2 regions of the Streptosporangium sp. NPDC000509 genome follow, and region 2 is predicted to be linked to the other one. Evidence: riboswitches for the same ligand, from Rfam matches in the RefSeq annotation. Region 2 holds a riboswitch; the other holds the start of a gene.
What was found. A riboswitch is a leader RNA that binds a small molecule or an ion and turns the genes downstream of it on or off. The one in region 2 is predicted to bind cobalamin.
Positions count from the first base shown of each region.

Region 1 (3,810 bases), on a different contig from region 2:
AGTCCGGCGAGACCTACGACACCCTCGCCGCCGTGCAGGAGCTCAAGCGCAAGGGCGGCCGGGTGCTCGGCATCGTCAACACGGTGGGCAGCGCGATCGCCCGCGAGTGCGACGGCGGCGTCTACCTGCACGCGGGCCCCGAGGTCTCGGTGGCGAGCACCAAGGCGTTCACCTCGACCGCCGTGGCCTTCGCGCTGCTCGCGCTGCACCTGGGCCGGGTGCGCGACCTGTCTCCCGCCGACGGCCGCAGGATCTGCGACGGCCTGCGCAGGCTGCCGGACCAGATCAAGGAGATCCTGGCGCTGGAGCCGCAGATCAAGGAGCTGGCGGGCAAGTACGCCGAGTCGCCGAGCATGATGTTCGTGGGCCGGGTGAGGGGCTATCCGGTGGCCCGCGAGGGCGCGCAGAAGCTCAAGGAGATCTCGTACGTGCACGCCGAGGCCTATCCGGCGAGCGAGCTGAAGCACGGGCCGTTGGCGCTGATCGGCCCGGACATGCCGACGGTGGCGATCGTTCCCGACGACGAGCTGCTGGACAAGAACCTCACCACGCTGGGTGAGATCCGCGCCCGGGGCGGCCGGGTGCTCATGGTGGGCCACCGCGACGCCGACCCCAAGCTCGCCGACGACTGCGTCGTGGTGCCCAAGAACGAGACCGAGCTGGACCCGATCCTGCTCTCGATCCCGCTGCAGCTCTTCGCCTACCACGCGGCGGTGGCCCTGGGCCGCGACGTCGACAAGCCCAGGAACCTGGCCAAGAGCGTCACGGTGGAGTGAGCCCCGCGCCCTTTCCCTCCCCCCCCGTCTCGTCACAGATGGTGATGGAGTACTAACCTTTGGTATAGGGGGTTCTTGGGGGAAGGGGCGCTTATGCGCCGTAGGGGGTTTTTCGCGCTGGCGGCGGGGGTGCTGCTCGCCGCGGGGTGCGGCGCGAACGACGCCGGCTCGGTGGTGAAGCGCCTGCTCGTCCTCGAACCGACCATCGACGGCCACGGCTGGGACAGGATCGCGGGCAGGCTGGCGACCGTCGCGGTCCAGGCGGGACTGGCGCGTACCGCGATGGCCGTCGAGCGGGGCGGCGCCCTGGGCTCCGCCCCTCGCGACGCGTTCGGCGCCTTCGGTGCCTTCGGCGGCCCCTTCGCGCGAGAGGGCAGGCTGCTCGTCACCGCGATGCCGATGGTGGCGGCCGCGGAGATCGCCAACACCGTCGCCGTGGTGAACGCCGCCACCCCCATCGCCCGCCTGGTCGGCGACTGGGCGGTCCTGGTCGTCCCCGCCGACTCCCGCCTGCTGACCTTCGAGGACTTCGCCGCGGGGTTGCGCCGGAACCCGGCGGGGCTCGCGGTCGGCGGCCGGTCGGAAGGGGGCTCCGAGCACGTGCTCTACGGCATGATCGGCAAGTGCCTCGGGGTGGACACCCGGCTGCTGGAGTATGCCGGATACCTCACCCCCGAGGACGCCGTGGAGGCGCTCCAGGTGGGCCAGGTGGCGGCCCTGCTGGGATCGGCGCGTGCCCTGCGCTCCGAGATCGCCGCGGGCCGTATGCGGCCCCTGGCGGTCTCCTCCGGCGACCGGATCGACGGGATCGACGCGCCGACGCTCAGGGAGGTCGACGTCCGGCTGGAGTACAGCGACTGGTGCGGCCTGCTGGGGCCCAAGGACATGAGCCCGGAGGACAGGGACGCCGCGATCGCCCTGTGCGACAGGCTCGACGCCGCGCCACGCTGGCGCTCCCTGTGCGCGGCCCACGGCTGGAGCCGGGTCTACCTCAGCGGCGACGACTTTCGCCAGTGGCTCGCCACCGAGACGGCCCGCGCCCGCGGTGTGCTTCACGAGCTCGGACTGCTGAAGTCCTCCGACACAACTTGTTGGGGTAGTTGCGTCAGGCGCCCCTAGATGTAGGATCCTGCTCGTTGCTGGTTCGCCCCGCGGGGGGCGAGGCAAGAGGGAACCCGGTGAGATTCCGGGACTGCCCCGCAGCGGTGAACGGGAACGAAAGCCGTCATTGAGCACTGGGTGATCCATACCTGGGAAGCGACGGCCGGTAGGCATGCGCGTTGCGCCCGTGAGTCCGAAGACCTGCCGGTGACGTGAATGTCCAGGGCCTCGTGGGAGGGCCCGCGGAACGAGGCGATCCGGCGTGCCCGGGATCGCTCGCGGACGCGTGCCATCCGGCGGAGCCTGGGGCGAGTCCGATCGAGCGAGGGGCACCAGGTGACACAGGCATTGGCGGAGACCGCGACGGGGAGCACGGCGGCGACCGCGACGGGCGACAGCGGCGTCGAAGGCGCGGTGGTGGCCGCGACGGGCCATGGCGGCACGGGAAACACCGGGAACGCGCAGAGCGCCGCGGTGGCCGCGACGGGCGACGACGGCGCCGGGAGCGTCGGGAGCGCCACGGACGCCCGCAGGCTGGCCATCGACGAGGCCGCCGCCCGGGTGATCACCGATCCCGAGAACTCCAGGGTCGCCGCCGCGATGCTGGCCGAGCTGATCGCCGACGAGGCCGCCGAGCACGGCGTCCGCGCCTTCTCCGAGTCCGTCACCGCGACCCACGAGGCGGGGCTGGTCGCCGACGGGCTCGCGAGGTTCGTGTCCGCCCACGCCGCGGTCCTGGACGCGCTGGTCGATCCGGAGGCGGACGCCAGGTTCGAGTACTTCGGGCTGCGCACCGTCTACGACCGCTACCTGCTGCGCCACCCGAGGACCCGCAAGGTCCTTGAGCGCCCGCAGCACTTCTTCCTGCGGGTGGCCTGCGGCCTGGCCGAGACCGTCGAGGAGGCCGCCGAGCTGTACGCGCTCATGGCCACCCTGTCCTACCTGCCCAGTTCGCCCACGCTGTTCAACTCGGGCTCGCGCAGGCCCCAGCTCTCCTCGTGCTTCCTGCTCGACTCGCCCCGCGACGAGCTGGAGTCCATCTACGAGCGCTACGGGCAGGTCGCGCGGCTGTCGAAGTACGCGGGGGGCATCGGGATCGCCTGGACCAGGGTCCGCTCGCGGGGCTCGCTGATCCGGGGCACCAACGGACACTCCAACGGCATCGTGCCCTGGCTGCGCACGCTCGACGCCAGCGTCGCCGCGGTGAACCAGGGAGGCCGCCGCAAGGGCGCGGCCTGCGTCTACCTGGAGCCCTGGCACGCCGACGTCGAGGAGTTCCTGGAACTGCGCGACAACACCGGCGAGGAGGCCCGTCGCACGCACAACCTGAACCTGGCCAACTGGATCCCCGACGAGTTCATGCGCCGGGTCGAGGCCGACGGCCTCTGGTCGCTGTTCGACCCCAAGGAGGTCCCGCACCTCACCGACCTGTACGGCGCCGCGTTCGACGACGCCTACCGGGCCGCCGAGGCCGAGGGCCGCTTCACCCGGCGGATTCCCGCCCGCACCCTGTACGGGCGGATGATGCGCACGCTCGCCCAGACCGGCAACGGCTGGATGACCTTCAAGGACGCGGCGAACCGTACCTCCAACCAGACGGCGAGGCCCGAGAACGTCATCCACCTGTCGAACCTCTGCACCGAGATCCTGGAGGTCACCGGCGACGCCGAGACCGCCGTCTGCAACCTCGGCTCGATCAACCTCGCCGCCCACCTGTCAGGGGACATCGAGGACGGGATCGACTGGGCGCGGCTGCGCGCGACGGTCCGTACCGCGGTGCGGTTCCTCGACCGGACCATCGACCTGGGTTTCTATCCGACTCCCGAGGCGGAGGCGGCCAACCGGCGGTGGCGTCCGATCGGGCTCGGCCTGATGGGCCTGGCCGACGTGCTGTTCGCGCTGCGGCTGCCGTTCGACTCGCCGCGCGCGCTGG
Region 1 is NZ_JBIAYX010000009.1:180,524-184,333, forward strand. It holds gene glmS (glutamine--fructose-6-phosphate transaminase (isomerizing)) at 1-776, shown strand, start outside; gene ACFY3D_RS18275 (tripartite tricarboxylate transporter substrate-binding protein) at 870-1,895, shown strand; cobalamin riboswitch at 1,900-2,101, shown strand; gene ACFY3D_RS18280 (ribonucleoside-diphosphate reductase subunit alpha) at 2,214-3,810, shown strand, end outside.
Region 1: linked by a shared signal. The riboswitch ahead of ACFY3D_RS18280 (ribonucleoside-diphosphate reductase subunit alpha) and the one ahead of ACFY3D_RS25740 (CbtB domain-containing protein) in region 2 are both predicted to bind cobalamin.

Region 2 (3,810 bases):
CGCGTCGAGAAGGTCGGCTACGCCGCGATGCCCGTGCCCGAGTGGGCCGTTGTCGCCACCGTGGTCGGTTTCTACGTGCTCATGGCCATGGTGGCGCTGGGATGGCTGGGATGGCTGCGCTGGCGCGGCCTGGTCGTCCTGGGCGCGCTCACCTACCCGCTCTACCTGTTCCACACCCCGGCCGCGGTCCTGATCGTCCCCGCGCTGCGGGACGTGCTGCCGCCCCCGCTGACCGCCCTGGTCACGGTGCTGGCCGCGACGGCGTTCTCCTATCTGGTGTACCGGGTGGCCGAGCGTCCGCTTCAGGAGTTCGTCAAATCCGTGCGGCGGAGAAGGGCCGCATCCCCGTCCTCGTCGCAGCTCCCCGCGCTCTCCTCGATCCCCCTCGCAACGGGCGAAAAGGCTTCGGTGCCATAACTGTCCGACCACCGGGCATAGTGAAGGGTCTAGGGTCGGGAATAGATACCACGGAGAGAAACAGTCCCTGACGAACAGAGGGTGCGCATGACGGTACGGCGGGTGATGGGCATCGAGACCGAATACGGCATCTCCGTGCCCGGACAGCCGGGGGCCAACGCGATGGTGACCTCCTCTCAGGTCGTGAACGCCTATCTGGCGGCCTCGGCCGCCAGGGCACGGCGCGCGCGATGGGACTTCGAGGAGGAGAACCCGTTGCGGGACGCACGGGGGTTCGACCTCGCGCGGGAGGTGGCGGACCAGAGCCAGCTGACCGACGAGGACCTCGGCCTGGCGAACGTGATTCTCACCAACGGGGCCCGGTTGTACGTGGACCATGCCCATCCCGAATACTCCACACCCGAGTGCACCAATCCTCGGGCGGCGGTGATCTGGGACAAGGCGGGCGAACGGGTGATGCACGACGCGGCGGTTCGCGCCTCGGCGATGCCGGCCAACGCCCCGATCCAGCTCTACAAGAACAACACCGACAACAAGGGCGCCTCCTACGGCTGCCATGAGAACTACCTCATGCGCCGGGCCACCTCGTTCGCCGACATCGTCAGGCACCTGACGCCGTTCTTCGTCTCCCGGCAGGTCGTCACCGGCGCGGGCAAGGTCGGCATCGGTCAGGACTCACGGGGCGAGGGCTTCCAGATCAGCCAGCGGGCCGACTTCTTCGAGGTCGAGGTGGGGCTGGAGACGACGCTCAAGCGGCCGATCATCAACACCCGGGACGAACCCCACGCCGACCCGGAGAAATACCGTCGCCTGCACGTCATCATCGGTGACGCCAACATGTCGGAGATCTCGACCTACCTGAAGCTGGGGTCCACCGCGCTCGTCCTGGCGATGATCGAGGACGGCTACTTCACCCGCGACCTCGCCGTGGACAACCCCGTCCAGGCCCTGCGCGCGGTCTCACACGACCCCACGCTCAAGTACGAGATCTCCATGCGCGACGGCCGCAAGCTGACGGCGGTACAGCTCCAGATGGAATACCTGGAGCTCGCGCGCAAGTATGCCGAGGAGCGCAGCGCCAACGGCCTGGACGAGCCCACCAAGGACATCCTGGAGCGCTGGGAGTCGGTCCTCACCCGTCTGGCGGAGGATCCGATGCAGCTGTCCGGCGAACTCGACTGGGTGGCCAAGCTGGAGCTTCTGGAGGGATACCGGACCCGTGACGGCCTTCCCTGGTCGCATCCGCGTCTGCAGCTCGTCGATCTCCAGTACTCCGACATCCGTCCCGACCGAGGACTCTACAACCGGCTGGTCGCCCGGGGCCGCATGCAGCGCCTGGTCACCGAGGAGGAGGTGCAGAGGGCCATCGAGGTGCCGCCCAACGACACCCGGGCCTACTTCCGAGGCCGCTGCCTGAGCCAGTACAGCGAGTCGGTGGCCGCGGCCTCCTGGGACTCGGTCATCTTCGACATCCCCGGCCGTGAGTCGCTGCAGCGCGTCCCCACCCTTGAGCCGCTGCGCGGCACCAAGGCCCACGTGGGCGAGCTGTTCGACCGCTGCCGTACCGCCGCTGAGCTGGTGACGGCGCTCACCGGCGAGCAGTGACGTCCTGAGCGGGGCCTGAGAAGGGCCTGAGAGGGGGAGGCGGCCCGGCCGGGCCGCCTCCCCCTCTTCGCGCCTACCGGATCCCGTCAAACCGGACACCTGGATTGACGGGGGACGGAGAATCGGGATACGTTCCGGGTGCTTTGTGGCGGTGCGAGGGAAATCCGGTGAAATTCCGGTGCGGTCGCGCCACTGTAATCCGGCCCGCGAGGGCCGGGAGCCAGGTCACACTCGACCGCCACCGACCTACGAAAAGGGACGCGTCAATCCCGGAGGAGGTGGCCGTGAGCCAGATCTCGGCACCGCACACCCAGCCCATCCCATGGCACTCGCTCACCCGCTGGCTGCTCGCCGTACCGGTGCTGCTGCTTCTCGCCTATCTGGTCACCTTCGACCAGGGGGCGATCTCCCAGGCGGGAAACTACCTGCACGAACTCATGCACGACGGGCGTCATCTGCTCGGCGTACCGTGCCACTGAGCCGCAGGTGATCTCCAAACTCATCGTCCGGGGCCTCGTCGCCGGACTGCTCGCAGGGCTGCTCGCGGCCGTCTTCGCCTACACCGTCGGCGAACCACGCATCGACCAGGCCATCGCGCTCGAGGAGGCGGCCGCGGCCGCCTCCGCGGCCGAACCACACGACGACACCGGGACCGCCGCCCACTCCCACGACGAGGAGGAGGCCCTCGTCAGCAGGGACGGGCAGCATTTCGGGCTCTTCCTCGCCCTCGGCCTGTACGGCCTGGCGATCGGGGGACTGTTCTCCCTCGTCTACGCGGCCGTACGCGGCCGGGCGGGACCTCGCTCGGAACCGGTGCTCGCGGTCACGCTCGCCGCCGCCGCGTTCACCTCCGTCGTCCTCATCCCTTTCATGAAATATCCCGCCAACCCACCGGCGGTCGGTGACCCGGAGACGATCGACCAGCGCACTGTGCTCTATTTGGTCGCCGTGGCCATCGGGATCCTCGCCGTCGCCGCAGGCACCGCCGCCCACCGCTACGCCTCGCGGAGTGAACCGTGGGTGCGCTGGCTGTCGGCGGGCGCCGCCTTCCTGGTCCCCGTCGTCGCGGCCTGGATCCTCCTGCCGGAGATCTCGGAGGTGCCCCAGGGCTTCCCCGCCGATCTCCTGTGGGACTTCCGGATCGCCTCGATAGGAACCCAGGCGGTCTTCTGGGCCGGTGTCGGCGCGCTCTTCGCCTTCGCCGCCCGCAGGCGCGGCCCGGTGTGACGACCCCCTCGGGGGTCACCCGCCTGCTCCTGGTCTGCCACGCCTCCACCTCGGCGACGGCGCGGGCCGCGTTCCCCGTCGACGAACCACTCGACGAACGCGGCCTGCGCCGGGCCGAGAGGATGGCGCGGGACTTCGGCCCCGGTCCCGCGGCCTGCCCGGCCGAGCTGCGCTGCGTCCAGACGGCGGCGGCGCTCGGCCTGCGGGCGGAGCACGACCCGCTGCTCGCCGACTGCGACCACGGCCGCTGGAGTGGCATGACGCTCGGCGAGGTCGAGGCCGCGGAGCCCGAGGCGCTCGCCTCCTGGCTCGGCGATCCGGGCGCGGCGCCGCACGGCGGGGAGTCGATCACCGCGCTCCTCGCCAGGGTTTCCGGCTGGCTCGCCGTCCGTACTCCCGGCAGGGCCGTCGCGATCACCCATCCGGCGGTCATCCGTGCCGCGGTCGTTCACGTCCTCGGCGCCCCCGCCCGCTCCTTCTGGCGCGTCGACGTCGCGCCGCTGGCCCGGGTGGCACTCACCGGGCGCGGCGGGCGCTGGCGGCTCAGCCACCTCCCCTGAC
Region 2 is NZ_JBIAYX010000014.1:209,562-213,371, forward strand. It holds gene ACFY3D_RS25730 (acyltransferase family protein) at 1-417, shown strand, start outside; gene dop (depupylase/deamidase Dop) at 505-2,022, shown strand; cobalamin riboswitch at 2,142-2,272, shown strand; gene ACFY3D_RS25740 (CbtB domain-containing protein) at 2,307-2,501, shown strand; gene ACFY3D_RS25745 (CbtA family protein) at 2,509-3,249, shown strand; gene ACFY3D_RS25750 (histidine phosphatase family protein) at 3,246-3,809, shown strand.